One region of the Sphingopyxis chilensis genome, then DNA from elsewhere that is predicted to be linked to it. Evidence: predicted binding sites of a transcription regulator. Region 1 holds the regulator's gene; the other holds the start of a gene.

Evidence for each region. Region 1 encodes LexA, which represses DNA repair genes until DNA is damaged. Its sites were predicted from a motif close to GTTCCNCNCTTGTTCT; they were not measured.
Region 2: the regulator LexA is predicted to act here: its motif matches at 14,127-14,142, upstream of VSX79_RS17720 (ImuA family protein).

What each region holds. Positions count from the first base shown of each region.
Region 1 is NZ_CP142394.1:2,124,821-2,140,360, forward strand. It holds gene trpC (indole-3-glycerol phosphate synthase TrpC) at 1-375, shown strand, start outside; gene moaC (cyclic pyranopterin monophosphate synthase MoaC) at 372-842, shown strand; gene VSX79_RS09740 (molybdopterin molybdotransferase MoeA) at 839-2,029, shown strand; gene lexA (transcriptional repressor LexA) at 2,105-2,785, shown strand; gene VSX79_RS09750 (ComEC/Rec2 family competence protein) at 2,739-4,898, opposite strand; gene gltX (glutamate--tRNA ligase) at 4,958-6,424, shown strand; gene VSX79_RS09760 (citrate synthase) at 6,463-7,746, shown strand; gene VSX79_RS09765 (DUF1003 domain-containing protein) at 7,959-8,498, opposite strand; gene VSX79_RS09770 (NnrU family protein) at 8,505-9,206, opposite strand; gene VSX79_RS09775 (amidohydrolase family protein) at 9,419-10,729, opposite strand; gene VSX79_RS09780 (amidohydrolase) at 10,726-12,129, opposite strand; gene VSX79_RS09785 (peptide MFS transporter) at 12,133-13,752, opposite strand; gene VSX79_RS09790 (nitroreductase family protein) at 13,938-14,519, shown strand; gene VSX79_RS09795 (GntR family transcriptional regulator) at 14,591-14,938, shown strand; gene VSX79_RS09800 (DUF885 domain-containing protein) at 15,250-15,540, shown strand, end outside.
Region 2 is NZ_CP142394.1:3,741,651-3,757,190, reverse strand. It holds gene VSX79_RS17765 (sugar kinase) at 1-469, opposite strand, end outside; gene kduD (2-dehydro-3-deoxy-D-gluconate 5-dehydrogenase KduD) at 575-1,327, opposite strand; gene kduI (5-dehydro-4-deoxy-D-glucuronate isomerase) at 1,421-2,263, opposite strand; gene VSX79_RS17750 (LacI family DNA-binding transcriptional regulator) at 2,433-3,488, shown strand; gene VSX79_RS17745 (hypothetical protein) at 3,485-5,170, opposite strand; gene VSX79_RS17740 (TonB-dependent receptor) at 5,253-7,865, opposite strand; gene VSX79_RS17735 (efflux RND transporter periplasmic adaptor subunit) at 8,227-9,405, shown strand; gene VSX79_RS17730 (efflux RND transporter permease subunit) at 9,412-12,609, shown strand; gene VSX79_RS17725 (efflux transporter outer membrane subunit) at 12,606-14,030, shown strand; gene VSX79_RS17720 (ImuA family protein) at 14,148-14,948, shown strand; gene VSX79_RS17715 (Y-family DNA polymerase) at 14,863-15,540, shown strand, end outside.

The sequences.
Region 1 (15,540 bases):
ATCGTCGCCGCGCTCGACGACGGCATGATGCAGGAGATCGAGGCGGCAGCGATCGAACGCGGCATGGACGTGCTCGTCGAGGTGCATGACGAAGCCGAACTCGACCGCGCGCTGAGCCAGCTCGAATCGCGCCTGATCGGCGTCAACAACCGCGACCTGCGGACCTTCGAAACCGATCTCGCGGTCACCGAACGCCTCGCCACGCGCGTCCCGCCGGGCACCCTGCTCGTCGGCGAAAGCGGCATCGCGAGCCACGCCGATTGCGAAAGGCTCGCCAAAAGCGGCGTAAAAGCCTTCCTCGTCGGCGAAAGCCTGATGCGCCAGGATGACGTCACGGCGGCAACGAGGGCGCTGCTGGAGGGCGCCGCGGCATGACGCGACCGACGCACCTCGACGAAAGCGGGGCAGCGTCGATGGTCGATGTCGGCGCCAAGCCCGCGACGCAGCGCCGCGCCGTCGCCGGCGGGCGCATCACCATGTCTCAGGAGGCGCTCGAAGCGATCCGCAGCGGCAATGCCCCCAAGGGCGACGTCCTTTCGACCGCGCGCATCGCCGGCATCATGGCCGCAAAGCGCACCGCCGACCTTATACCGCTCTGCCACCCGCTCGCGCTGACCAAGGTCGGCGTCGATTTCGCGTGGGAAGACAATGGTATCGCCGTCACAGCTGTCGTCCAAACGGCGGGCCAGACCGGCGTCGAGATGGAGGCGCTCACCGCCGCCTCGGTCGCACTCCTCACCCTGTACGACATGGCGAAGGCGCTCGACCGCGCGATGATCCTCGGCGACATCCGCCTCCTCGAAAAGAGCGGCGGTCGCTCGGGCGACTGGCGCGCCGGATGAGCGGGCTGCTCGCCGTCGAGGAGGCGCAGGCGCGGCTCTTCGCGCTTCGCGAACCGCTCGGAAATCAAAATATCGATTTTTCCGAAGCGCTTGGCCGCCACCTTTCGGACGACGTTGTCGCTTTGCGCGACCAGCCCGCCGCGCCGCTCTCCGCGATGGACGGCTATGCGATCCGCTTCGGCGACATGCCGGGGCCCTGGATCATTGTCGGCGAAAGCGCCGCAGGCGGCGCGCCCGACCGCAGCGTGGCTCCCGGTGAGGCGATGCGCATCTTCACCGGCGCGATGCTTCCCCCCGGCGCCGACACCGTCATCGTGCAGGAGGATGTCGTGCGCGATGGCGGCGCGCTGACGCTGGCGCGCGACGGCCCCGGCGCGCGCGGGCGCCATGTCCGCTCGCGTGCGGCCGATTTCGCCGCGGGCGATCGCCTGCTTGCCGCGGGCACGCGTCTGACGCCCGGCGCGATCGCCGCCGCGGCGATGAGCGGCGCGGGCGCGCTCGGCGTCGGCCGCCGCCCGCGCGTCGCGATCGTGACGACCGGCGACGAACTTGTCCGGCCCGGACACCCGCTCGCGCCCGGTCAGATCCCCGACAGCAACGGCGCCATGCTGGCCGCGATGCTCGCGGGCGACGCCGAAGGCGCCGTCCTCGCGCACCATGTCCCCGACGATCGCGCGACCCTTGCCCGAATTCTCAAGGAGTTGGCGCGCCGTCACGACGTCATCGTGACCGTCGGCGGCGCGTCGGTCGGCGATCACGATCATGTCCGCGGCGCGCTGGACGAGGCTGGCGGGCGGCTCGCTTTCTGGAAGATCGCGATGAAGCCCGGCAAGCCGCTGATCGCCGGAACGCTGGGCGAGGCGGTGCTGCTCGGCCTTCCCGGCAATCCCTCGTCGGCGTTCGTCACGGCGACGCTGTTCCTGCTGCCGCTCGTCCGCCATCTTTCCGGGGCAAGCGATCCCTTGCCGCCCGCGCATCAGGCGCCCCTCGCCGCGCCGCTCGGCGAAGGCGGCACGCGCCGCGATTATCTGCGCGCGCGCCTCGAAAACGGCCGGCTCATACCCATGACCGGCCAGGAAAGCGGTCGCACCCTCCCCCTCGCCTCGGCCAATGCGCTGCTGATCCGCGACATCGGCGCGCCCGCCCGCGATGCCGGGGCGATGGCGGACTATATCGTCATCGCTTGACAAGTTCCGGTTTGTTCCACTATCGTTCCTGCTATGTCCGGCCCGTTCGCAACGGGTCATCATGGAGAACGACCGATGTTGACCGCGAAGCAGCATGAACTGCTCCACTTCATCCAGGAACGCCTCGACTCGAGCGGCATTTCGCCCTCGTTCGAAGAGATGAAGGAGGCGCTCGGCCTCAAGTCGAAATCGGGCATACACCGGCTGATAAGCGCCTTGGAAGAAAGGGGTTTCCTCCGCCGCCTTCCCAATCGCGCGCGCGCGCTCGAAGTGCTGAAAGTGCCCGAAGCGGCGAAATCCGCGGCGCCGCTGCGCGAAAATGTCGTGCCGCTGCGCAAAAACCCGCCGGCGATGCGGCCGATCGCGGCGAACGACATCGTCGAGGTGCCGCTCCACGGCAAGATCGCCGCCGGTGTGCCGATCGAAGCGTTCGAGGATCACAACAATCTCGCTGTCCCCGCCGCGCTCCTCGGGTCGGGCGAACATTATGCACTCGAGGTATCGGGCGACTCGATGGTCGAAGCGGGCATTTTCGACGGCGACTATGCGCTGATCCAGAAGGCGAGCACCGCGCGCGAGGGCGATATCGTCGTCGCGCTCGTCGACGGGCAGGACGCAACGCTCAAATATTTCCGCCGCGAAGGCCAGATGATCCGGCTCGACCCCGCCAACAGCGCCTATGAGCCGCAGCGCTACCCCGCCGAACGCGTCATCGTGCAAGGGCGCCTGTCGGGATTGCTTCGTCGTTACCACTAAGCTGCTGCGGCAGCCGCCACGGATGCTCGTCGCCCGCGCGCAGCGCGGCGACGGCGCGGGGCCTATTGCCCAGATAAAGCGCCAGCCCGCCGGTTTCGGCAAGGCTGTCGCGGTCGATCGTCATCCAGCGTGCCGTGCATTCGCGCGGCAGCCAGCGGTCGCTGATCACGACATCGGCGGCGGCGCAGGCCGCGGCCATATCCGCGCCGTCGATCCGGTCGCGCCCGTGTGACGCCAGGATGACGCGCCGCGCCCTGCCCTCGCCTTGCGTCCAGCGGCAGAAATCGCGATTGCACTCGACATGGTCCAGCTCGGCGAGCGACAATAGGGGCGCGTCGACGCCGCCCGCCTCGGCGACCGTATCGCGAACATAGTCTCCCGCGCGGTCGCGCAGCAGCGCATAGCCGCCATCGGGCAGCGCCGCCGCGATATGGCGCCCGTCACCGGTGATCAGAAGGTCGGGGCGCGGCGCGGCGAGCAGTGCCGCCGCCCCGATCGCCAGCGGCACCGCCCCGGCGGTGCGCCAGCGCGTCTGCCACAGCAAAATCCAGAGCCCGCCGAAGACCGCGAGGGCAAAGCCCCATGGCGGAAAGCTCGGCAGCGTCGCGACCGCGCCGGGCGCGTCGGCCACGCCATGCGCCAACGCGATCAGGGCTTTCAGCGCCTGTTCGGCGACCCACCAGAAGGGCGCGCCCAGCCCGACGCTGTCGAAGAGGAGCGCGAGCGCCTCCGCCGGCATGATGACAAAGGTCGTGAGCGGGATTGCGACGACATTGGCAAGCGCGCCATAAAGCCCCGCCTTGTGGAAATGGAACAGCGCGATCGGCGCCAGCGCGACCTCGACGACCAGCCCGGTGATCAGCAGCCCGGCCACCCCGCGACCCAGCCGGAACGCCCGCGGCTCCTCGCGGCGCGCGAGGAAACGCTGCATCGGCCGGCTTTCATGGAGTGCGACGATCGCGGTCACCGCGGCAAAGCTCAGCGGGAAGCTTGGCCCGGCCAACGCTTCGGGCCGCCAGACCAGCACGATCAACGCGCCCGCGGCGACCAGCCGCAGCGTCAGCGCCTCGCGCCCCATCAGAAAGGCGACGAGGACGAGGAGCGCGGCGATGAACGAGCGCAAGGTCGGCACCTCGGCGCCGGCGAGCCAGGTATAGCCGCCGCCTGCGATCGCCCCCGCGGCCGCCGCGAGCGGCAGCACATAGCCCGCGAGCGCCAGCCGCCGGCTGAGCGCAAACAGCCGCATCGCCAGCAGCATCGCAAAGCCGACCACGGCGGTCACGTGCAGCCCGCTGATCGACAGCAGGTGCGCCAGCCCGCTGCGGCGCATCGCTTCCTCGTCGGCTTCGCCGATCGCGCCGCGATCGCCCGTCACCAGCGCCGCCGCGATGCCGCCCGCCGACCCCTCGACTTCGCCATGGATATGCGCGCTCAGCCGCGCGCGCAGCGGCGGCGAGGCCGCGCCCGTCCCCGGCACGCGGGACACGTCGCCCAATATCGTCCCGACCGCGCCGATGCCGTCGAACCACGCGCGCTGCGCGAAATCATAGCCGCCGGGCAGGCTCGCGGTCGGCGGCGGCATCAGCCGCGCGCGCACGCCGATCGTTTCGCCCTCGGCAAGCCCCGCCGCCTGCTCGGCGCGCAGCGTCAGGCGCACGCGCGGCGGCAGGTCGCTTCGCCGCTGCGGCAGCGCGAGGATGCGGACCTGTCCCTTGGCCGGAAGCAGCTCGACGCGCTCGACGACGGCGGGAAATGCGGTCGTCACCGGCGCCGCGAGCACGGGCGCCGCGACCGACAGCGCGCGGATCCAGATCAGCAGGACGCCCGCCGCCGCGGCGCCGCATCCGACGACGAGCGTGCGGCCGAGCCGGCTCTGCCAACCGATCAGCAGCCCGAACAGCAGGCCCGCCGCCAGCGCGAGCAACAGTCCGGTCCAATGCGCCTCGGCAGGCAAGGCAAGCCAGGCAGCGATCCCCGCGCCCAACGCAACGGGAAGCCAGAGCCCGATCCGTTCGCGCTCGGCTTCGAGACGCGCTTCCAGCGCTTCGCCCGCCCGTCGCGCGGCCGCCGCCCAGCGCGTCGAAATGGGCGTTTGAAGCGGACTTGTCGCCATGCTAGGGGCACCCCCGATCCCCGTCCAACAGGGCGGCAAAGTGAGTGAAAGAGGCCGTAGTGGCAACCGAAAACCAACCCAAAGCGGTCGAAGCGACCCCCGAAGCGACGGGCGCCGACGTCGTGACCCGCTTCGCGCCCTCGCCGACCGGCTATCTGCACATCGGCGGCGCGCGCACCGCGCTGTTCAACTGGCTCTTCGCGCGCCATCACGGCGGCAAGTTCCTGCTCCGCATCGAGGATACCGACCGCGCACGCTCGACCGACGCCGCGATCGACGCGATTCTCGACGGGATGCAGTGGCTCGATCTCGATTGGGACGGCGAGACCGTGTACCAGTTCGCCCGCGCACCGCGCCATGCCGAGGTTGCGCACGAACTGCTCGCCAACGGCGCAGCCTATCGCTGCTATCTGACGCAGGACGAGCTCGCCGCGATGCGCGCCGAGGCGCAGGAAAAGCGCCAGCCTTTCCGTGTCCGCAGCCCCTGGCGCGATCGCGACGACGGTGACCCGTCGGTGCCCCACGTCCTCCGCCTCCGCGCCCCGCAGGACGGCGCGGTGACGATCGCCGACCGGGTGCAGGGCGAGGTCACCGTCCAGAACGCCGAGCTCGACGATTTCATCCTGCTCAGAAGCGACGGCACGCCGACCTATATGCTCAGCGTCGTCGTCGACGATAACGACATGGGCGTGACCCACGTCATTCGCGGCGACGACCATCTCAACAACGCCTTCCGCCAATTGGCGCTGCTTCGCGCGATGCGCTGGCGCGAGCCCGTCTACGCCCATGTTCCGCTGATCCACGGCGCCGACGGCGCGAAGCTGTCGAAGCGGCACGGCGCGCTCGGCGTCGATGCCTATCGCGACGACATGGGCTATCTGCCCGAAGCGGTGAACAATTATCTCCTCCGCCTCGGCTGGGGGCACGGCGACGACGAGATCATCAGCCGCGCGCAGGCAACCGAGTGGTTCGACCTCGATCATGTCGGCCGCTCGCCATCGCGCTTCGACTTCAAGAAGCTCGAGAATCTCAACGGCCACTACATCCGCGAGGCCGACGATGCCCGCCTTGCGGGCCTCGTCGCGCCGCGCGTCGAAAAGCTCGTCGGGCGCGCGCTGGGCGACGCCGATCGCGATTTGCTGACGCGCGCGATGGCCGCGCTGAAGCCGCGCGCCAAGACGCTCGACGAGATCGCCGAGGGCGCGACTTTCCTTTTCCAGCCGGACCCGTTGGCGATGGACGAAAAGGCGGCCGAGGTGCTAAAGGCCTCGCCCGGAGGCCTGCTGGCCGCCGTCACAAAGCGGCTGCGCGGGCTGGACGACTGGACGACAGAAGAGCTGGATGCCGCCGTGCGTGCAGAGGCCGAAGCCGCCGAACTGGGGCTCGGCAAGCTGGCACAACCCTTGCGCGCGGCGCTAACCGGCCGAACCGTTTCCCCGGGAATTTTCGACGTGCTGCTGTTGCTCGGACGCGAAGTCAGTCTGGCGCGACTTGACGCAGCGCAACATTATCCGGCAGGGGCATAGCCACTCACTCTCCCCGCCGTCAGAACAGGGAACATAATATGACCGACACCGCGAAAATCACGCTCGGCGACAAGACCGTCGACAGCCCTGTCCTGTCGGGCACCGTCGGCCCCGATGTGGTCGATATCCGCAAATTCTATGCCCAGACGGGCGCCTTCACCTACGACCCCGGCTTCACCTCGACCGCGAGCTGCGAATCGGAGATCACCTATATCGATGGCGACGAAGGCGTCCTCCTCCACCGTGGTTATGCGATCGGCGACCTCGCCGAAAATTCGAGCTTCATGGAGGTGTGCTACCTCCTCCTCAACGGCGAGCTGCCGAACGCCGACGAACTCGCGAAATTCGACAACACCATCACCCGCCACACGATGCTGCACGAGCAGCTCGCGACCTTCTATCGCGGTTTCCGCCGCGACGCGCACCCGATGGCCGTCATGTGCGGCGTCGTCGGCGCGCTTTCGGCCTTCTATCACGATTCGACCGAGATCCACGATCCGTACCAGCGCATGGTCGCCAGCCACCGGCTGATCGCGAAGATGCCGACGATCGCCGCGATGGCGTATAAATATTCGGTCGGCCAGCCCTTCGTCTATCCCGACAACAAGCTCAGCTACACGGGCAATTTCCTGCGCATGACCTTCGGCGTTCCGGCCGAGGAATATGAGGTTGTTCCCGCCGTCGAGCGCGCGCTCGACCGCATCTTCATCCTCCACGCCGATCACGAGCAGAACGCATCGACCTCGACCGTCCGCCTCGCCGGTTCGTCGGGCGCCAATCCCTTCGCCTGCATCGCGGCGGGCATCGCCTGCCTGTGGGGCCCCGCGCACGGCGGCGCGAACGAAGCCGCGCTCAACATGCTGCGCGAAATCGGCCGTCCCGAACGCATTCCCGAATATATCGCGCGCGCGAAGGACAAGGACGATCCGTTCCGCCTGATGGGCTTCGGCCACCGCGTCTACAAGAATTACGACCCGCGCGCGACCGTGATGCAAAAGACGGTGCGCGAGGTGTTCGACGCGCTGAAGGTCAACGATCCGGTGTTCGAGGTTGCGCTGCAGCTCGAGGAAATGGCGCTGAGCGATCCCTATTTCATCGAAAAGAAGCTGTTCCCGAACGTCGATTTCTATTCGGGCGTGATCCTGTCGGCGATCGGTTTCCCGACGACGATGTTCACCGCGCTCTTCGCGCTCGCCCGCACCGTCGGCTGGGTCGCGCAGTGGAACGAAATGATCTCCGACCCCGCGCAAAAGATCGGCCGCCCGCGCCAGCTCTACACCGGCCCGGCGCACCGTCCGTTCGTCCCCGTCGACAAGCGCTGAGCGGGGCTTTCACGGGAAAGACAAAAGGGGCCGCGCTGCGGCCCCTTTTTATTGGCGCAAGGCGGCTTTCGAGCGGAGGTTGCCGATAGAGATGTGTGCCCCGGCGAAAGCCGGGGTCCAGAAAGATGACGCTATCCTGGCATATTCCCGCAATGGGCCCCGGCTTTCGCCGGGGTGCACGACCGACCGATAACCACCCCGAAACCGCCCGCCTACCCGTCGTCCCCATCCATCCGCGCGCACAGCGCATCGATCTTCACCGCCAGTTCGGCGATCCGCATCTGGTCGATCTTTTCGTGCAGCCGCATGATCTCCAGCTCGGCGCGCAGGTTGATCTCGTAATCGACGCTCGCGGTCAGCCGGTCTTTCGCTGCCTGCCGGTTCTGGCTCATCATGATGATCGGCGCCTGCACCGCCGCGAGCGTCGAGAGCAGCAGATTGAGGAAAATGAAGGGATAGGGGTCGAACGCCAGCCCGAAATGCTGGAGCACTTCCGAATTGAGCAGCATCCAGCCGAACAGGATGAGCGCGAAGGCGATGATGAAGCCCCACGACCCGCCCACGGCAGCAACCTTGTCGGCGAGCCGGTCGCCCGCGCTTGCCTGTGCATCCTCGATATCGGCGGCATCGCGGCTGCTCGGCGCGCGCTGCCCGATCGCCTCGACCACCCGGCGCTCCGCAACATCGAGCTGGTCGAAGGCCCGCCCGAGCAACCGCAGCGACAAATCGTTGAGATGCGTGCTCGTATTCATTCCACCCTATCCGACCCATCGCCAGATGCCGGCGACCATATAGCCGAGCGCACCATGCGCCCATGTCGCTGCGATCCAAAGCAATATCCCGCCAAAGAGCGCGTGCGGCCGCGGGATCGTGTCGCTCCACGGCGCCGCGCCGGCGACCTGCCGCGCATAGGGCATGAAGCTTGTTCGCGCCGCCCAGCCGCGCCAGGCCTCGCCCATCAGCCGCGCCTTTTTCGCATCCTGCCCTGCCGAGCCCACGAGCGCGAGGAAGGCAATCGTCGCGGAGAGCGCGATCTGTCCCGGCGTGGGCACCACCATGACATGCGCAATTGCCCAAAGCGCGAAACCCCACATCATCGGGTGCCGCGTGATCGCGAACACCCCGCGCGGGGCGGCTGCCGCGTCCCGCGCGGCGTGCGGCGCGGGCAGCGCCGGATTGCCGATCAGCGACCCGATGAACAGGATGCTCGCGAACAGCACGATCAGCGAGGCGAGTATCCACAGCGGGTCATCGACGATCCACAAGGGCGGCTCGGGCGGCATCCCGCGCCACGCCTGCACCACCAGGATCAGCGTCGCGATCGCGACCACCGAATAGACGATCTGGAACCCGCGCTCCCCCAGCCGCCCCGCGAGCCCGTCGCGAAGCGGGTGCGACAGGACAAGATGCGATCCGACGAACAGGACGCAGGTGACGATCAGAAGCGACATCGGTTGCATGGCGAATTCCCTCATCGAGCAATATTGCTCGACGCCGAGGCCGCGTCAGCTTGCGAATCGCGACGGCGTCGCCGGCACCATCCGCCACAAAGATAACAGCGTCAACATGGCGCGTAACTATTCCGCGCGCACCGCTCGTCATCCCGGCGAAGCCTGCCCTGAGCGCCTGCAAGTCGGTCGAAGGGGCCGGGATGACGAAGTGCAAGACGGACCTACCAGTCGTATGCGTTGGGCAGCGCCCCTTCCTGCGGGGTTTCGTACCGGTCGCGCAGCCGGTCCTGCCGCGTCGTCAGCGACTGCGCCTTGCCGTCGATCCACACCGCGGTCGGCCGGCTACCGAGTTCGAGCGGATCATTGTCCCAGATCACGACGTCGCCGGCGCGGCCCGGACGCAGCGACCCGATGCTGGCCTCCATGCCGACCGCGCGCGCGGGCACGCTGCTGATCGAGGCGAAGGCCTGATCCCAGCTCAGCCCGCTCGCGCCCGGCACGCGCGCAAGGCCGACGAGGTTGCCCGCATATTGCGTCGCATAGCCCATCTTGTGCGCGTCATCGTCGTCGAACACGCCGACCGACACATCGACGCCGGCGGCCTTGAGCCGCCCCGCGTTCGACTGTGTCGCGCCGAGCTGCTCGAAGCTCGACGGCAGGTCGGTGAGCGGCGAGACGAGCACGGGCACCTTTGCCGCGGCGATCTCGCGCGCGACGAGCCAGCCTTCGGTCGCGCCGACGAGGACGAGCTTCAACGCGGGGAACTCGCCCTTCAGTTTCAGCACATTGACGATGTCGACCGCGCGGTCGACGCGCACGAACAAAGGCGTCGTCCCGTCGATCACGCGGACGAGCGCGTCGGCGTCGGCGCGCTGGATCATCGCGTCATTGCCCCATTCGGCGAGCACCGCGGGGTTGCGCGCATAGCTGCGCGCCGCGAGCAATTGTTCGCGGAACAACAGGAAGGTCGCGGCACGGCTGCCGCCCGCCTTCGACGCGCCATCTTCACCGAACGCGACATATTGCAGCGCGCGCGGGCGCGTCACCATGTCCATGTCGTCGGCGAGGTCGACGACCGCGCCCTGCCCGGCGAACAGATTGCTGCTGCCCCCCGGCGCGACGATCGCGCGCGTGACGCCCGACGCGCGGTTCACCGCAACGGGCGAGCCCATCGGATTGAGCGCGGGCGCGATGTCGAGCCCCGCCGAAAAGCGCGTGCGCGGCGCCGATCGGTCGTTGGTGCCGCTGACGGCATCGACCTCGGTCAGCCCGACGCGGCTGAACGCCGCGACGATTCCCGGCGTCACATATTTACCCTGCGCGTCGACGCGCTCGATGCCCGCTGGCACGGCGACGCCCGCGCCCGCCGCGACGACCTTGCCGCCGCGCACGACGACGGTGCCGCCCTCGATCGGCGCGCTGCCGTCACCGATGACGAGCTTCGCGTTGGTGATCGCGACGTCCTGCGCCGCCGCCGGAACGGCAGCAGCCATCAAGGAAATCAAAGCGATCCCGGCGAAGAGATTTCTCATTTCACATCTCCTTCGCCCGGCTGGCCCAGCTCGAAATCGCTCACCGGCCGCCGCTTGGGGTCCATCGCGTCGAACATCAACGCGCCGTCGATCCATACCTTTTCGGGGCGCGTATAGGCGCTGAACGGATTGCCGTTCCACAATACGACATCGGCCATCTTTCCGGGCTTCAGGCTGCCCGTCTGCTCGGCGATCCCCAGCGCCTTTGCCGGGTTATACGACAGCCAGGTCCATGCCATCTCGTCGCTGACGTCGATGCCGATCCGGCGCCCTGCGGCGCGCGCCTTGGCCGCTTCCTGGTTCAGCCGCTGGATCTGGTTGGCGTCGTCCGAATGGACGATGGTGCACGCGCCAGCCTTGTAGACGAGCGGGATATTCTCGGGGACCGAGTCATAGGCTTCCATCTTGAAGCCCCACCAGTCCGCCCACATCGCCGAACAAATGCCTTCCTTGGCAAGGATATCGGCGATCTTGTAGCTTTCGACCGCGTGGTGAAAGGTTGACACCTTATAGCCGAATTCTTTCGACATATCGATGACGAGCGCCATTTCGTCGGCGCGGTAGCAATGGTTGTGGATCAGGATTTCGCCCGACAGCACGCCCGCGAGCGTCTCCATCGCGAGGTCGCGGTCGACCGCCTTCCCGTCGTCCATCTTCTTCTTGTAGGCGGCCGCCTTCGCCCAGGTCGCGCGATTGACCGCGAAATTGCCCATGCGGGTCGAGGGCATCCGGCCCTTGCCGCCATAAACGCGCTTCGGATTCTCGCCGCACGCCATTTTCAGGCCATAGGGCGCACCGGGGAATTTCATCCCCTGCACGGTACGCGACGGCACATTCTTGAGCGTGATCGAGCGCCCGCCCATCAGGTTCGCGCTGCCCGGCAGGATCTGCAGGCTGGTGACGCCGCCGTTCGCCAACGCGCGACTGAACCCCGGATCCTGCGGCCAGACGCTATGTTCGGACCAGACCTCGGGGGTGGTCGGTGCGGTGGCTTCATTACCGTCGGAGTGCGCGTCGACGCTGGGCGAGGGATAGTCGCCAAGATGGCTGTGAATGTCGATGACGCCGGGGGTCAGATACTTGCCCGTGCCGTCGATGACATCGGCGTCGGTCGGCAGCTCCATATCGGGGCCGCCTACCGACGTGACCTTGCCACTCGACATCACGATCGACCCATTGTCGATGCGCCCGCCCTCGCCGTCAAAGATGGTGACGCCCTTCACGACCGTCAGCCGCGTCGGATACCCCTTGTAGGTCGACGGATAAGGGTCCTTGTTGAACTTCGCTGGCTTTTCGGCGGGCTTGTCGCTCGCCGAGGCCGTTTCCTTGCCGGTCGCCGCGCAACCGACGAGCGCCAGCGACACCGCAGCCAGCAGGCTGCCCTTCACACCTTTGATCATTGATTACGCCCCTTTGGGATGGGTGCCGGCGGCCTGCGGCTCGCCAAGTTCGCCGCTGCCCGGAATGGCCGGGTCGCGGTCGGCGAGCGTGTCGAGGTGCATCCACTTCTTCACGATCGGCGACAGCGCCAGCACGACGACGCTGACCCCGATGGTAATCAGGCCGATCTGCCAATAGATGCCCAGCGTCGCATCCTTGGTCATCGCGCCGTCATGCCCGCCGGTCGCTTCGCCGATCTTGCCGGCGACGAAATTGCCGACCGCGGTCATATAGAACCAGGCGCCCATGATCAGCGAGGCGAGGAAGGTCGGCGCGAGGCGGTTCATCGCGCTCAGCCCCACCGGCGACAGGCACAGCTCGCCGGTCGTGTGGAGAAGATAGAGCAGGAAGACGAACAGCACCGGCGTCGCCACTTCGGGTCCGACGCTGCTCGCGCCCCACACGAAGACGAGGAAGCCGAGGCCGACCTGCGCCAGCGCCAGCGCGAATTTTGCGGGCGCCGACGGTTCGAGGCCTTTCTTGCCGAGCCATTGCCACAAGGCGGCAAAGACCGGCGCGAACAGGATGATATAGATGGGGTTGATCGACTGGAACACCGACGCGGGCACGCCGCCCTTGTCGACATAGCGGTCGGTATAGAGGTTGAAGCTGCCGCCCGCCTGCTCGAACAGGCCCCAGAACAGCGGATTGAGCGCGATCAGGAACAGGATCGCGAACATGCGCTCGCGCGGTTCCTTGTCGAGCTTGAAGCTCTCGTAAAGCACATAGCCGAGCAGCGCGAGGCCCGAGACGATCAGCAGGTTCTGGATGATATCCTGATACTGGACCAGCGCCCACATCACCGCCACCGCGCCAAGGCCGACGGCATAGATCGTCATTTCCTTGTTGCGCGCGAGCTGCGCCGGGGCTTCACCCGCGCCGAGCAGCACATTCTTGCCGAGCACGAAGACGATCAGGCCGGCGACCATGCCGATGCCCGCAAGGCCGAAGCCATAGGCCCAGCCGATCTTCTGCCCCAGATAGCCGACGAGGATCGTGCCGAGCGCGGCGCCGACGTTAATCCCCATGTAGAAGATGGTGTAGGCCGCGTCGCGGCGCATGTCGGTCAGGCGATAGAGCTGCCCGACCATCACCGAGATATTGGCCTTGAGGAAGCCCGAGCCGACGATGATCAGCGCGAGCGCGAGCCAGAAGACGTTGATCGTCGCATCCTCCTGCCCGCCGACGCCCTCGAATGCCATGAAGAGGTGGCCGAGCGCGAGCAGCACGCCGCCGAACAGCACCGCCTTGCGCTGCCCCAGATAGCGGTCGGCCAGATAGCCGCCGAGCACCGGGGTGATATAGACGAGGCTGGTATAGGCGCCGTAGATCAGGTTCGACTTGCCGTCCGAAAACAGCCAGTGCTGGGTCAGGTAGAAAATCAGCAGCGCGCGCATGCCGTAATAGGAGAAACGCTCCCACATCTCGGCAAAGAAGAGCATGTAGAGGCCCTTGGGATGGCCGGCGAATTCGGGTTTCTTGCTCCCCGCGATCAGCGCCCCGACGGTCAGGAATATCCCCAGCACGACCAGCGCGATCACCGCGATCCAGTCGCCTTCGTCCCAAAGGCCTATATCTTTCATCAAAGCGTCCCTTTTATCGATTATCTTGAACACGGCCTCCCGCCGCGCGAATGGGGCAACCTAGCGCGAAAATTGCGTATGGGAAGAATCTAATTGCGCCTGAAACCGCTTGGGCCGGGCCCAAAACTGTTGCGAATGGTTCGCAACACTTGCGCGGGGGCGCAGAAAAGCCCACATGGCGCACCATGTTCAACGACACCTCCTCGCTCCTCGCCCATCTTTCCACGCGCCGCTCGGGCAAGGCGCGCGACATGGTGGCGCCCGGCCCCGACGACGCCACGCTGCACGACATTATCGCGCTCGCGCTGCGCACCCCCGACCATGGCAAGCTCGCGCCCTGGCGCATCGTCACCATCGCCGACGACCAGCGCGACGCCTTCGCGGCGCTGCTCAAAACGGCATGGGTCGCCGAAAATCCCGGCGCGGCGGGCATGGACCTCTCGGCGCTCGACCAGTTCGCGCATCAGGCGCCGACCTTGCTCGTGCTCCTCTCGACCCCCGTCCCCGGCGCCAAGATCCCCCTGTGGGAACAACAGATGTCGGCGGGCGCCGTCGGCATGAACCTGCTCCACGCCGCGCACGCGCACGGCTTCGTCGGCAGCTGGCTCACCGGCTGGGCGGCGTTCAGCCCCGACGTGGCGGCGGCGTTCGGCGCCGGCGAAGGCGACAAGATCGTCGGCTATTTCTTCTTCGGCACGCCTTCGCGCGACCTCGACGAACGGCCGCGCCCCGAATATGATGAAGTCGTTCGCGTCTGGGAAATTTAGTTTCAGTTTTTCAACCTGAATTGTAATAAGCCGAATTTGACTGTGCTGCTGTCTTATGGCATTAAGGCGGCATGCTCGATCAGTCCAAACCCGTGTACCAGCGTCTGCGCGACGTCATCGCCAACGCCATCCTCGACGGAAGCTATCGCGACGGCGACATGCTTCCCTCGGTGCGTTCGCTCGCTGCGGAAGAAGGCGCGAACCCGCTGACCGTCGCGAAAGCCTATCAGACCTTTCAGGACGAGGGGCTCGTCACGGTCAAGCGCGGGGTCGGCATGTTCGTTGCCGAAGGCGCGACCGAGCGGCTGCGCGACCTGATGCGCGCCGATTTCCTTGCCAATGTATGGCCCCCGGTCGCGCAACAGATGCGCCGCATCGGCCTCGACGCCCGCACGCTCCTCGACATGACCGACGCCTGACGCGTCGCCCGGCTTCGGGGTGGGCAGCGGACGCTTCCACGCCAACCATCGTCATTCGTCATGTCCGCGCAAGCGGGAAACCCGGCGCGGGATCAGCCTGCGCGCGCTCTGGACCACCGCTTTCGCCGGGATGACGAAGTGGCGAAGCCTGCGACCTCCGCCTTCGCCACACCCCCGTTCACCCGGAACAGGATCGCCGCGCGCCCGGATAATCGCATCCGCCTCTTGCGCAGCCGGTGACTTGCTATAACAATACACCCATTGCGGGTCGGCCAGGACGCGCACCCGATCTATCGTCCGGAGAATCGAATATGCTCGAACGTCGTACCCTGCTGGCCGCCGCGGCCGCTTCCTCGCTGCTCGCCGCCATGCGCTCGGCCGCCAACGCCGCGCCGGCCGCGCCCGGAAGCGAAGGGGAGCGGCTGACCGCGATCTACGAACGCATCTATGACATGCTCGTCGATCAGGACCCCGAATTCGCGACCGCGCTCGGCCTCGACAAGGGCGACCGGGCCGCAGCCAAGGCCAAGCTCGCCGACCGCTCGCCCGCCGGCATCGAGCGCGGCCACGATCTCTATCGCACCGGCCTTGCGGAACTGAAA
Region 2 (15,540 bases), 1.6 Mb from region 1:
CCGCGCGCGCCGCGCTGAGCGCCGCCTCGGCCGAGCGCGGCCCGAGCGCGGGGGTGATGCCCGAGAGGTGGAGCAGGCCGGCACGCTCGAGCAAGCGGTCGAAATCATAATCCTCGGGACCGGTGGCGGCGAAGCTCGATCCGGCACGGTCATAGACGATTTCGGACGACCGCAGCCCGGCACCGACGCTGAGGAAATAAAGCCCCATGCGGCCCGCACCGGTGGTGACGGCGGTGCAATCGACGCCTGCGCCGCGCACCGCCGCCACTGCTCCGCGACCCAGAGCATTGGGTGGAATCCGGCTGACCATCGCGCAATCATGGCCCAGATGCGCAAGGCCGATCGCCACATTCGCCTCGGCCCCGCCGACGTGCAGCGCCAGCGACGGCGACTGCATCAGCAGTTCGTTGCCCGGCGCGGTCAGGCGGATCAGCAATTCGCCGAAAAAGACCAGCTTGCCTTGCGCCATCCCCAACTCCGTTTGCCCCGAGCTTGTCGAAGGGCCGTTCTTCTTGTGGACTCAAAAGGCAGAACGGTGCTTCGACAAGCTCGGCACGAACGGCTTTGAGACTGTTTATCGCGCGAGCCAACCGCCGTCGACGGCGAGGATATGGCCCTGCACATAGTCCGACGCCGATGACGCAAGGAAGACCGCGGCGCCGCCGATGTCGGCGGGATCGCCCCAGCGGCCCGCCGGGATGCGCTCCATGATCTGGCGGTTGCGCGTTTCGTCGGATTGCAGCGCGGCGGTGTTGTTCGTCGCGATATAGCCGGGCGCGATCGCATTGACCTGCACGCCCTTTGCCGCCCATTCGTTCGCGAGCAGCTTGGTGAGGCCGCCGACCCCCGATTTCGACGCGGTATAGCTCGGCACGCGGATGCCGCCCTGGAAGGTCAGCATCGAGGCGATGTTGATGATCTTGCCCGAGCCGCGCGCGATCATGTGGCGCCCGACGCTCTGACACAGGAAGAAGAGCGTCTTCAAATTGGTGTCCATCACCGCGTCCCAGTCTTCCTCGGTGAAGTCGACCGCGTCGGCGCGGCGGATGATGCCGGCATTGTTGACGAGGATGTCGATGCGGCCGAATTCGGCAAGCACCGCATCGACGAGCGGCTGCACCGCGCCGACGCTCGACAGGTCGGCGGCGAAATTCTCGGCCCGGCGGCCGAGCCCGCGCACCTTGCCGACGGTCTCGTCGGCGGGCGAGCGCCCCGCGGCGGCGATATCGGCCCCCGCTTCGGCGAGCGCGAGCGCGATCCCCTGCCCGATGCCGGTGTTGGCGCCGGTGACGAGCGCGACTTTTCCTGTGAGATCGAACATCGTCATCCTCTTACCCTTCGCCCTGCCGGATTTGATCCGGCATCCATTCCCGCCATGTCGTCTGGACCCCGGATCAAGTCCGGGGTGACGATAAGTGGATTACGAAAGCTGACAGATGTCGAGGACGTTCATGTCGGTATAGTCCTGATTCTCGCCCGCCATCGCCCAGATGAAGGCATAGGATTTCGTGCCCGCGCCCATGTGGATCGACCAGGGCGGGCTGATCACCGCCTCCTCATTCTGCATGACGATGTGGCGCGTCGCCTCGCCCTCGCCCATGAAATGCATGACGCGGTCGGTATCGACATTGTCGAGCTCGAAATAGAAATAAATCTCGCTGCGCCGCTCGTGGATGTGCGGCGGCATTGTGTTCCAGACGCTGCCTTCCTTGAGCACGGTCAGCCCCATGACGAGCTGCGCGCTGTCGCACACGCCCGGAATGACGAGCTGGAAGATCGTGCGCTCGTTCGATTCGGCGAGGCTGCCGCGGTCGAGCGCATTGGCGTCGGCGATGCCGAGCTTGCGCGTCGTGAACGCCTTGTGCGCCGGGCACGACGCCAGATAATAGCGCGCGCCCTGCCCTGCAAATTCGACGTCCTTCGCGCCCATCGTCACATAGAGGCAATCCTTGTTGCCGAGCGTGAAGCTCTCGCCGTCAACGGTGACGGTGCCTTCCACCGACGAGACGTTGACGATTGCGAGTTCGCGGCGCTCGAGGAACGGGTGGCCCGCGGCCGACGGTGGCTCGGTCTGCGCCGGCAGCTTGACCGGTGCGCCGCCCACCGCGACGCCGCCGATGACGAAGCGGTCGGCGTGGGTGTAATTGAGGACGCACTCCCCTTCACGGAACAGATTCTGGATCAGGTAGCGATCGCGCAATTCCGCATTCGACACTTCCTCCATCATCACGGGGTGGGTGGCGTAATAGGTCTTGGAAAACATGGGATCGCATCCTCGCTCGATATTTCTGGCTTGTCGCCTTGCTAGTTTTGATGGTAACCGGTGTCAAGAGGTGTTGGCACCCCGCCGGGCGTTGATTTTACGCGTCCGAGCGCCCATCAACACAGGAAAGCGCGGGCCTGGCCAGGGGCTTGCAGGGGAAAGACAGAATATGGCGGCACAAAACAAGGGGCCGGGGGGCAAACAGCCGACGATCAACGATGTCGCGGCGCTTGCGGGGGTTTCGAAAAAGACGGTGAGCCGGGTGATCAACCGCTCCGAATTCCTCACCGACAAGACGCGCGCCGCAGTCGAAAAGGCGATCGAGCAGCTCGGCTTCGTCCCCAATCCGCAGGCACGCGCGCTGGCCTTTCGGCGCAACTTCCTGATCGCCTTGCTCCACGACAATCCCAACGCACAGACGGTGCTCAATTTCCAGCGCGGAGTGCTCGACGCGATCAAGGACAGCGACCTTGCGCTGCTCGTCCGCCCGGTCGATCGCGGGTCGGACAAGATGCTCGAGGACGTGCGCACCTTCCTCGAGAAGCAGCGCCCGATCGGCGCGATGCTGTTGCCGCCGATTTCGGAGAATGACGATCTGGCCGCGCTCTGCGAGGACCTCGGCGTGCGTTACGTCCGTATCGGCTCGGCGCGGATCGACGATGCGAAGCACTGCATTTCGTCGAACGACCGCGAGGTCGTCGCCGAGGCGGTGCGCGGACTGATCGCGCTCGGTCATCGCCGCATCGGCTTCGTGCGCGGCCCGGTCGGCTTCCGCTCGGCCGCCGAGCGCGAAGAGGGGTTCCGCGAAGCGCTCGCCGAGGCCGGCCTCGACCTTCCGGCCGAACTCTATGCGCCGGGCAATTACCGCTACACCGCCGGCATCGATGCGGGCGAAGCTCTGCTCTCGCTCGCCGCGCCGCCGACCGCGGTCTTCTGCTCGAACGACGAGATGGCGGCGGGCCTGATGAGCGTCGCGCACGGCAAGGACATCAAGGTGCCGGGCGAACTGTCGATCATCGGCTTCGACGACAGCCCCACCGCGACGCATATCTGGCCCGCGCTCAGCACCGTTCGCTGGCCGATCCGTGAGATGGGTATCCGCGCCGCGCAAACGCTCGTTCCCGATTTCCTGGGGCCGGGCGCCAAGGGTGGGGCCGACGATAGCAATGTCCTCGCCTCGACCTTCGTCGAGCGCCAGTCGGTCACCGCGCCGCCGGCGGACTAGCCCCCGGCGCGCCGGCGCGCGAGCTGATATTCGTAGAGCGACGGCGCGGCATCGACCGCCTGCCCCGTGCCCTCGATATAGGGCGCCGGCGTGTAACTGACCGCGATCTTGCGGTTGGCGTGCAGGCCGACGATCCGCTCGCCCGGCCCTTCGAGCCCGCTCGAAATCATGACCGTCGCATCGGCAGGCACGCTTTCGGGCATCACCAGCCTCGCGTTCCAGAGCGTGTTGTAGAGCCCGTGCCCCGGCTTCCAATAGGGCGCGCCGCCGCCGACCCAGAGCTGATAGTGCCAGCCGTCCTTGCCCTGCTTCGGATCGATGTGCAGTTCGACCTGATCGAACAGATTCTGGTGGTTCGACCCGCTGTGCTGGTCGATCACCGCGTCGCGATCGACGACCGAGCGCAGAAACACCGAGCGTGTCGAGCGCGTGTTGATGCTGACCGGATGGACGACGGGGTTCGCGACCTGCAGATCCTTGACCAGCACATTGTGCACCGCGCCGACATGCACCGAATAATGCGCGCTGCGGTCGCCCGTCGTCGTGATATCGGCAATCGTCAGGCTGGCCGCATTGTCGGTGAGGATGCCGCTGTCCGCCCGGTCGATCGTCAGCCCGTTTATCCAGCCGTCGAAGACGCCGGTCATGTAAATGCCGTTGTAACCCTGCTCCAGATGATGGCCGAACGCCGGCGCCTGGGGAAATTGCAGCCGCAGATTCTGGATGCCGACGTTCGTCAGATGCCGCCAGTCGGCGACCACCGCGGGCTGGTCGGCGCGAACGTCGTGGAGCAAGGGGTCGCCGAGCGTCACCGTCTTTCCCCGGATCGCCGCGATGCGCGTTGCCTGCGCGACCACGGGCCGGTCCGGGAAGGTCCAGTGGTGCGAGCCGATCGGAAGATCGGTGTGACCGTAAAGCGACTTCAAAATCTGGCTCTTGGGCCCGTCGACCGAGAACCACTGGAGTTGCACGACATCGCCGGCCTTGAGCTTGGATGGATCGTCGACCGTCAGCGTGCGGGTGAACTGCTTGCCTGACACGCCGGCCGCGAGCACCGGGTCGCGCACATCCTTCGTCCCGTCGTAGGAGACGGGGCGGCTGCCCTCGGGCGCGACATAGATCATCCCGCCGGCCCAGGTATATTCGGTGAAGAGATAGTCGATATTATGCTGGGGCTCGACCTGCTGCTTCTTCTCGCGCACCAGATAGTCGCGCAGTTCGTCATAATCATGGCTCTTGTCGATCAGCTTCAGCGGGCGCGGGAACCAGAGCTCGCTGCCGCCCGGACCATCGCCCGCGCCGTCGAGAGTGATGTCGCTGCGCGTGATGCGCAGCACTTCGGTGATCTGCGTGCGCCCCTTGGGAAAACGCAGCGTTACCCTGCCCTTCACCGCATTGGCGGCGGCGAGCGCGCGCAACACCGCCTTGCTATCGTCGAGCCCGTCGTCGGGAATCGCACCATGGTCGGTGATCTCGATGATCGTTCCCGCGTCGGCGGGGATGGCGGCGAGGCCGAAGCCATAGCCCGCATAACTGAAGTCGGGCAGCGGATTCGCCGCCATTGTCGCGGCGTCCGAGAGAATTTCGGGCAATTTTGCAGGCTGCGCCTGAAGCGGGAAAGTCAGCGCCGCGCCCAGCGCCAGAACCGAAACAAGGCGCACACGCCGATCACCCGAAATCATAACCCGATAACTCCCTGCGGCTCTTTGGCATGGCGGCGCGCGACCAGTGAAAGGCGGGGCGCCGCCATGCCGGGGACCCGTTTTAAAACTTCGCGCGCACGCCGACCGAAAACCGCCGTTCGGACAGCGCATAGCTGTTGAGCGCGGTCGTGTTGAAATTGCTATACTCGGTCGTCGCCGATTTCTTCGGCAGCAGATTCTGCGCCTGCAGCGACAGCGCGATATTCTTCGTGATGTCGAGCCCGACCTGCGCGTCGAGCTGCGAGCGCGAGCCGACGAAGCTTGGGCGCCCCTGCGAAAATTCGAACACCGCCTCGTCGCGGTAATTATAGGCGAGGCGCGCCGAGAAGGGGCCTTTCTCGTAAAGGCCGACAACGTTGTAGCTGTTCTTCGACACCGCGACGAGCGGGAAGCCGGCGTTATCCTCGGCATCCGAATAGGTGTAGTTCGCGATCACACCGAAACCGTCGAGCGGCGACGGCAGGAAGTCCATGAACTGCTGGATACCGATCTCGAACCCCTTGATTTTCGCACTCGCAAGATTTTCGGGGCGCGAGAAGGTCAATTCGCGGCCTTGGTCGTCGAGATCGAGGTCGACGCCGGTGGTCACGAAGTTCGCGATGAAATTCTTGATGTCCTTGTAGAAAAGCGCGCCCGAGATCAGCGAGCTTTTCCCCGTATAATATTCGAAGCTGATGTCGGCCTGCGTCGCGATCGGCGGTTCGAGATTCACATTGCCGCCGGTGACCGACAGGTTCGTTGCGTTGAAGAAGGTCGATGGCGCAAGATCGGCGATCGAGGCGCGCTGCATCGTCTGCGAGCCCGAGACGCGGATCAGGAAATCGTCGGTGACGTTGAAGGCGATGTTCGCGCTCGGCAGCACATTGGTATAGCGGTTCTTGTCGGTGACCAGCGTGCTGACGGCGCCGACGTTGACATAGGAATCGACCGACAGGCGCGTCGAGGCGATGCGCACGCCGGCGTTCGCCTTGTATGGAATTCCGGCGATCTCGCCCTCTCCCGACACCATCAGATATCCCGCGACCGTCTTTTCGCTGAAGTCATAGTCGCGCTGGAGGTTGGGCAGCAACGTCGAACGCCCGTTCGGATCAGGGTTGGGTTCGGCCGCCTGCGCGCGCGTGAAAACATAGTCGAAGGTCGGCGCGGTGCTCAAAAAGCTGCGCGGGAAGGTGCCCGGGATGTCGGACAGGAAATCGCCCGCATCGACAAGCTTCAGATAGGGTTCGATCTCCTCACGCGTCGGCGTGACCTGGCTGCGGAAGGCGTTCGAGCGCGCGTGGAGGTCGGTATAGCGCACCCCCGCCGCGATCGTGACGCCGCCCGCGGTCTCGTAACCGACGTCGAGCTTGCCCGTCCATTCCTCGAGCAGGCCGCGCAGGCGGTTGCTGCGTACGCCGTTGTTCGCGGGATTGTACGAGACGTAATCGGTCGGGTCGAAGGTCACGCCGAGCGTCAGCGACGGGATGGTCTGGTCGCGGAAATCGAACGCGCCGGGCACGGCGGCGGTCCCCTGCAAGGTGATGATCTGGATCGTCTGGTCGATCGTGCCCTTGCTGTAATAGCCGTCGGCCTCGATCGTCAGCCCGTCGCTCTCATATTTTCCGTTGAGCCCGTAGAGGAAGCTTTCGGTCGGTTCGTTGCGGATCTGCCCCGCAGTGGTGACCGTTCCGTTTGCGTTGCCCGCGACGACCATGCCGTCCTCGACGACGGCACCCGTCACCGGATTGGCGCCGGTGGGCAGGCGGAAGGCGAAGAAATCCTGACGGCGCCCGGTCTTGAGCTTCGAGTAAAGCGCGTCGGCGGTGATCGTGAATTCGGGCGTTACCTCGAACTGGATCGCGCCGTTGAGGCCGAGCCGCGAGCGATCGACGGTGAATTGTTCATATTGGAGCAGCACCGGCGTCGGCTGGACGGTGGTCGTCCCGCCGGCGGTGTAATTGCGGTCGAGGAAATTGTTGCGCTCGAACGTCTGCGTCGTCGAGGTGCGCTTCTGATATTCGCCCGCGATCATGACACCGATGCGGCCGTCGGCGAATTTGGTCGTCGCGAAGCCCGTGATCGCGGGTTCGAACTTGTCCGAATTTTCCGAATAGACGCCCTGCGCGCGCACCGAAATCGTCGGCTCCTTGAACGACAGCGGCTTCGGGGTGACGAGATTGACCGTGCCGCCGAGCCCGCCTTCGGCCTGGCTCGCGAGCGGCGACTTGCGCACTTCGAGGCGACCGAACAGGCTCGACGGCACCGAATCGAGGCCCGACGAGCGGCCGAGCTGGTCGTTCTCGGGCGGCGACAGGCGCGCCGACCAGCCAAGCAACGTGCGGCCGTCGACCTCGACGCGCACCTGTTGCAGGCCGCGGACCGAGACCGACTGGCCTTCGCCGAAGACGCGGGTAATCTGGACCCCGGTGACACGTTGCAGCGCTTCGGCGACGTTCGCGTCGGGAAGCTTGCCGACGTCTTCTGCGGTGATGACGTCGAGCACCTGATCGGCCTCGCGCTTGATGTCGGCCGCCTGTTCGAGCGAAGCACGAATGCCGGTGACGACGATCGCATCCTCTTGGGCTGACGCTGTGGTGTCCTGCGCCCAAGCCGGCGCCATTGCCAGCGCGGCCAGCGATGCGCCGCCCGCGAGCTTCGCCAATGTTCCCGCACCCCATCTTGCCTGAATAGCCATTTCCATCCTCCCACCCGGCAACGGGCAAGTCGCCCGATCGCCCCTGATTTCCCACGGGGATGGCGTCTGACGGCCATTCCCTTGCGAGCCGGCCAACGCGCATCCATTTTCGGTTTCGTTGCCCGGAACTGGTAACCGGTGTCACGAATGATGCGGGAAACAGCGAGCGCGTGTCAAGCAAAAATTGTATGACAACTATCCCATTAGTATGACAACTTTCGCCCGCGGCGCGCGGGATCGCTGCCAACCGAAAAATTGTCGCAAATTGTCGCAACGCGCCCATTGGGCTTGCCAGCGGCGGGGCAATGGGTTGAATAGGCGTAAAACCTCCCCGTTCTGACTTGAAACGAGATTAATCCCTATGCTGGACAAGAGGCCGCTGCTTCGTGCCGGAGCCCTGTGTGCCATCGCCTTGTGTCTTGCCGCCTGTTCCGCCGAAGAGGAAAAGGGCGGACGTGGCGCGCCCGAGGTCGGCTATGTCAGCGTCGCGGTCCAGCCGGTGCCCGTCACCACCTCGCTCGGCGGACGCACGGTCGCCTATGAAACGAGCGAAGTGCGCCCGCAGGTCAATGGCCTGATCCGCCGCCGCCTGTTTACCGAGGGCGGTTTCGTCCGCGCGGGCCAGCCGCTCTATCAGATCGACCCCAGCCTCTATCGGGCCGGGGTCGATCAGGCCGCTGCGAACCTCGCCAGCGCGCGCGCCAGCGTGCAGGCGGCCGAAGAGCGCGCCCGCCGCCTCGAACCACTCGCCAAGATGCAGGCGGTCGCCGAGCAGGATTATACCGACGCACTTGCCGAGGCGCGGATGGCGCGCGCGGCGGTCGCGCAGAATAGCGCGGCGCTCGAAACCGCGCGGATCAACCTGCGCTTCGCGACGATCACCGCGCCGATCAGCGGCCGCATCGGCCGATCGCTCGTGACGCCGGGCGGGCTCGTCAGCGCGAGCCAGGCGACGCCGCTCGCGGTGATCCAGCAAACCGATCCGATGTATGTCGACATGCAGCAATCGAGCGCGGAGCTTACCACGCTGCGCCAGGCGATCGAAAGCGGCGGGGTCGATGCCGGCAGCACGTCGGTGCGCCTGCGCCTCGAGGACGGCAGCACCTATGGTTTTGCCGGGACGGTCCAGTTTTCCGACGTCACGGTCAACGAAGCGACCGGCACCGTGACGCTGCGCGCGCGCTTCCCCAATCCCACGGGAGTGTTGCTGCCCGGCATGTTCGTGACCGCGATGTTCGACCAGGCGGTGAACCCGTCGGCGATCCTGCTGCCGCAGGCCGCGGTCCAGCGCGATTTCGACGGTTCCGCCTTCGTCTATCTCGTCGGCAAGGATAACAAGGCGGTGCGGCGCAAGATCGTCGCCGACCGCACGTCCGGTGCCAACTGGGTCGTGACCGACGGGCTGAAACCCGGCGAGCGCGTGATCACGCAGGGAATCGGCAATCTGCGACAGGGCGCAGCCGTCCGCCCCGTGCCCGCGAGCAGCGCACAGCGGGTCGGAACGCCCAAGGGCAGCGGCGCCGGAACGAAGGGCGAATAGCGCCCCATGTCGCGTCTTTTCATCAACCGGCCGATCTTTGCCTGGGTGCTGGCGATCATCGTCATGCTCGGCGGCGTCGGCGCGCTCTTTTCGCTGCCGATCGAGCAATATCCCGACATCGCGCCGACGCAGGTCAATATTCGCGCGACTTATCCGGGCGCGTCGGCCGAGACGATCGAGAACAGCGTCACGCAGGTTCTCGAACAGCAGCTGACCGGGATCGACGGCCTGCTCTATTTCAGCTCGCAGTCGAGTTCGCGCGGACAGGCGAGTATCACCGCGATCTTCGAAAAAGGCACCGACCCCGACATCGCGCAGGTGCAGGTCCAGAACAAGATCCAGTCGGCGGTCTCGCGCCTGCCCCAGCAGGTGCAGCAACAGGGCGTGCGCGTCACCAAGTCCAATTCGGATTCGCTGCTGCTCGTCGGCGTCTACGACACCACCGACACACGCTCGTTCCAGGACGTGTCCGACTATCTGTCCTCCAACATCCAGGACCCTCTCTCGCGCGTCGAAGGCGTCGGCGACGTCAATGTCTTTGGATCGCCGCACGCGATGCGCATCTGGCTCAATCCCCAGCGGCTCGCCGCGGTGTCGTTGATGCCGAACGATGTTGTCGCGGCGATCACCGCGCAGAACAGCGAGGTCGCGGCGGGCGAGGTCGGCGGCCTCCCCGCGCCCGAAGGGCAGATGCTCAACGCGACGGTCACCGCCCAGTCGCGGATGCAGACCGCCGAACAATTCGAGAATATCGTGCTGAAAACGCTGCCCGACGGCGCGACGGTGCGGATCAAGGATATTGCACGGGTCGAGATCGGCGCCGAAAATTACAGCACGGTCGTGCGCATCAACGGCCATCCGGGCGCGGGCATGTCGATTTCGCTGTCGCCGGGGGCAGACGCACTGGAGACCGCCGACCGCGTCAAGGCGCGGATGACCGAGCTTGGCGCCGATTTCCCCGACGGCCTGACCTACAGCTATGCCAATGATTCGACCACCTTCATCAAGCTGTCGGTGAGCGAAGTGCAGAAATCGCTGTTCGAGGCGATCCTGCTCGTGATCCTCGTGATGTTCGTCTTCCTGCAAAGCTGGCGCGCGGTGCTGATCCCCGCGATCGCGGTGCCCGTCGTGCTGCTCGGCACCTTCGGCATCTTCTATATGCTGGGCTTCAGCATCAACACGCTGACCCTGTTCGGACTGACCCTCGCGATCGGCCTGCTCGTCGACGATGCGATCGTCGTGGTCGAGAATGTCGAGCGATTAATGGAAGAAAATCCCGGCATGTCGGCGCGCGAGGCGACGATCCAGTCGATGCAGGAATTGCAGGTCGCGCTGATCGCGATCGCGCTCGTGCTGTCGGCGGTGTTCCTGCCGATGGCCTTTTTCGGCGGATCGACCGGCGTCATCTATCGCCAGTTCTCGGTCACCATCGTCTCGGCGATGGCGCTGTCGGTGCTCGTCGCGCTGATCCTGAGTCCGGCGCTGACATCGACCCTGCTCAAGCCGAAGAATGGCGACGAGGGCAATGGCGGTCGCTTCCCGCGTGTCCACGCCTTTCTCGAGCGCGCCAAGACCGGCTTCAATACACGCTTCGATCGCTCGGTCGACCGCTATGTCGGCAGCGTCACGAAGGTCGTCGATCGCAAATGGCTGTTCCTTGCCATCTATGTCGTGCTGCTCGCAGCCCTCGCCTTCCTCTTCCTCCGTCTGCCGAGCGGGTTTTTGCCCAATGAGGATCAGGGGCGCGTTTCGGTCCAGTTCCGCCTGCCCGCGGGCGCGACGCAGGCGCGCACGCTCGAAGTGCGCGACATGGTCGAAAAATATATGCTGACCGAGGAAAAGGCGAATGTCGGGGCGCTGTTCCTTGTCGCCGGCGGGGGCGGGGGCGGCGGCGCTGTCGGCCAGAATACCGGACAGGGCTTCGTGAACCTAGTCCACTGGGACGAGCGCCCCGGCGAGGAGCGGAGCGCCGAGGCGATCGCGGGGCGCGCGCGCGCCGCGCTCTCCGGCGTGCGCGATGCACAGATATTCGCGCTCGTCCCCGGCGCGGTGCGCGGGCTCGGCGATTCGGCAGGCTTCACGATGCAGCTTCAGAACCGCAGCGGGATGAGCCGCGACGAATTCGTCGCCGCGCGCGAAAAGCTGCTCGCGATGGCGAACGAGAATCCGAAGCTGAGCTCGGTGCGCCTGTCCGACCTGCCCGACGTATCGACACTGAAGATCGACGTCGATACGCAGCGGCTGACCGCCTATGGCATCGACAATGGCGATGTGAACAACACGCTCGCGACCGCGTGGGGCGGGCGTTACGTCAACGACTTCATCGACAAGGGGCGCGTCAAGCGCGTCTATGTCCAGGGCGACGCGCCTTATCGGGCCAAGCCCGAAGACCTCAGCCAATGGTTCGTTCGCTCGACCGACGGGCAAATGTCGCCCTTCTCGGCGTTTGCCACCGTCGGCTGGTCGACGACGCCGAGCAGCAGTTCGCGCTTTCAGGGCGTCCCCGCCTTCGAAATCTCGGGCCAGCCCTCCCCCGGCACCAGCTCGGGCGAGGCGATGGACGAAATGGAGCGGATGGCGAACGAAATCCCCGGCACCAGCGTCGCCTGGTCGGGATCCTCCTATGAAGAACGCCTCTCTTCGGGGCAGGCGCCGTTGCTGTACGGCCTGTCGCTGCTCGTCGTCTTCCTCTGCCTCGCGGCGCTCTATGAAAGCTGGTCGATCCCGCTCGCGGTGCTGCTCGTCATCCCGCTGGGGCTGATCGGCGCGGTGTTCGCGGTGAACCTACGCGGGCTCGAAAACGACGTCTATCTCCAGATCGGCCTGCTTACGACGATGGGGTTAGCTGCGAAAAATGCGATCCTGATGATCGAATTCGCCGAGCAGGAAGAACGCAAGGGCAAACGCGTGATCGAGGCGGCGGTCGAGGCGGCGCGCATCCGCCTGCGTCCGATCCTGATGACGAGCTTCGCCTTCATATTCGGCGTGCTGCCGCTCGCGATCGCGACCGGTGCCGGCGCGAACAGCCGCGTCGCGATCGGCACCTCGGTGATCGGCGGCATGCTCACCGCCGCCTTCCTCGCCATCTTCTTCATCCCGCTCTTCTTCGTCCTCGTCCGCCGCGGCGTGCGCGACGGTCTCGCCGCGGCGCGCGCGCGGTTCAGCAAGAACAAGGGTGACGGCGCGGCGGAGGTTCCGGCATGATTCGCACCCGCGCCCTCCTGCTCGCGGGCACGCTCGCGCTCGCCGGCTGCTCGCTCGCGCCAAAGACAGTGCTGCCGACGCCGCCCGTCCCGCAAAGCTGGCCCGCCGGCGACGCCTATCTGTTGCAGAGCGAGGCGGCGCTGCCGATCCTTTCGTACAAAAGCGTCTTCACCGATCCACGACTCCAGTCGCTGACCGAGCAGGCACTCGCGAACAACCGCGACCTGCGCGTCGCTTACGCCAATGTCGCCGCCGCGCGCGCGCAGGTGCGGGTCACGCGGTCGGGGCAATTCCCCGAACTCGGGATCAGCGCGGGCGCCGGCTATTCGGATTCGAGCGGAAGCGGCACCAGCAGCGGCGCTGGAAGCGGCGGAGGCAGCGGCGATTTCTCGCTACGCGGCGGCATCACCGCCTTCGAACTCGACCTGTTCGGCAAGCTCGCCAATGCGACCGAAGCCGACCGCAACCGCGCGCTTGGAACCGAGGCGGCGTCGCGCACCGTCCGGCTCGCGCTGATCGCCAATCTCGCCGACGCGTGGGCGACCTATGGCGCCGACCGCGACCTGCTGAAAATCGCCGAGGACACCGCCGCCAATGCGCGCGAAAACGTGCGGCTGACCAAGGCGCGGCTCGACGGCGGCGTCGCGCCGCGCACCGACCTGCGCCAGGCCGAACAGATCCTTGCCACCGCCGAGGATTCGATCGCGCAGCAACGGACCGCGCTCGCGCAGGACGAGAATCTGATCCGCCTGCTCGTCGGCGGCGATATCGACCGCGCGCGGCTCCCCACCAGTCTGACCGAAGTCACGCCGTCGGTGGTGGCGCTCCCCGCCGGGGTCCGCTCCGAAATCCTGCTCCGCCGCCCCGACGTGATCGAGGCCGAATATGGCCTGCGCGCAGCCAACGCCGATATCGGCGTCGCGCGCGCACAGCTCTTCCCGTCGATTTCGCTCACCGGCCTGCTCGGCTTCGCGAGCAACGCGCTTTCCAGCCTGTTCGACAGCGGGTCGTTCAGCTGGTCGGCGGGCGGTGATGCCAGCGCGACGATCTTCGACGCGGGCGGCCGCCGCGCGGGGGTCGCGGTCAGCGAGGCGCAGCGCGACGCCGCGCTCGCGAGCTATGAAGGCGCGATCCAGACCGCGTTCCGCGAGGTCGCCGACGCGCTCGCGGTGCAAGGCACGATCGCCGAGCGGGTGCGCGCCGCGGCCGCGAATACGGAGGCTGCGGCCGATACGGCAACGCTCACCGATGCGCGCTACAAGGGCGGGGTCGACAGCTTCCTCTCGAGCCTCGACGCGCAGCGCAGCCTCTATTCGGCGCGGCGGAGCGAGATCGGGACGCAATTGCTGCTCGTCAGCACGCGAATCGCGCTGTTCCGCGCATTGGGCGGCGACAGCCGCGCGGGGATGGAAACGCCCTAACCCACCACATTCGTCATTCTCGCAAAAGCGGGAATGACGAGGTGTAGAGCCATCATCCTGACTCTTCTTGACAAGCGCGACCCCAAAAGCGCTAATAGAACATATCAGGAACAAATGATGCGCGAGTCGTCTTACCCTCTCGCCGGGCTGCGCCAACGCATCGCCCGGATAGCCGCCAGTGGCGGTTTCGAAAGCCGCCCGGCCGAGGGCTGGCTGAAGAGCGGACACGCATCCTTCGACGATGCACTGGGCGGCGGCCTCGCGGTCGGGCGGTGCCATGAATTTTTCGCCGCCGACGCGCTCGACGCGACGAGCGCCGCCGCCTTCGCCGCACTCCTCGCGCTGCGCACGCCGGGCAGGGCGCCGCTCGTCTGGCTACGCACAAGCGATGCCGGCAAGCGCAGCGGTCATATCTATGCCCCCGGCATCGCCGAACTCGGCGGCGACCCCGACCGGCTGCTTCTTGTCGAGACCCCCGATGCGAAGATGTTGCTCGCCTGCGCGAATGACGCGATCCGCTGCGCGGGGTCGGCGGCGGTGATCGTCGAAAGCTGGGGCAGATTCCCTTTATTCGACCTCACGGCGGGACGCCGCCTCGCGCTCGGCGCGCGCGATGCGGGCACGACGCTGCTGATGCTCCGGCTGAATGCAGCCCCGGCCCCGAGCGTCGCCGAAACGCGCTGGAGCGTCGCCGCCGCCGCCTCCCACGCCCTCGAAGCCAACGCCCCCGGCGCGCCCGCCTTCGACCTCGAACTGCTGCGCTGGCGCGGCGGCGGCGCCGGGATGCGCTGGCGACTGGACTGGAACCATGACGAACAAAGCTTCAGCCCAAATGCTGGCGACACGGCGCTATCTGGCACTCTTCTTTCCCTTCCTGCCCGCCGAGCGATGGCTTCGCACGGCGCCGAAGCGGCCTGACGCACCGCTCGTCTTTGCCGAGAAACAGCGCGGTGCGATGCGCCTCGCGAGCGTCGATGCGGCGGCGCTCGCGGTGGGGCTGCGCCCCGGCATGCCGCTCGCCGATGCGCGCGCTCAGGTAGGCGACCTTACGATCGTTTCCCACGATCCGGTGCTCGATCAGGACTGGCTCGACCGGCTCGCGCAGGGCTGCGCGCGCTACACCCCGCTCGTCGCGCTCGATGCCCCCGACGGGCTGATCCTCGACATCGCCGGCGCCGAACATCTTCTGGGTGGCGAGGCGGGCGTGATCACCGACATCGAGATGCGCTTCGCACGGCTCGGCATGACGCTGCGCCATGCACTCGGCCCCACCGCCGACGCCGCGCGCGCGCTCGCGCGCTATCAGGCGCGTCCCGCCCCCGACGAAGCCAGCGCGATCCGCCGCCTGCCCGTCGTCGCGCTCGAACTCGACGCCGAGGCGACGACCGCGCTCGTGCGGGCGGGGTTGAAGACGATCGGCGACCTTGCGAGTCGCCCGATGGCGAACCTCGCCGCGCGTTTCGGGGTCGACGCCGCGATGGCGCTGCGCCGCATATTGGGCGATGCGCCG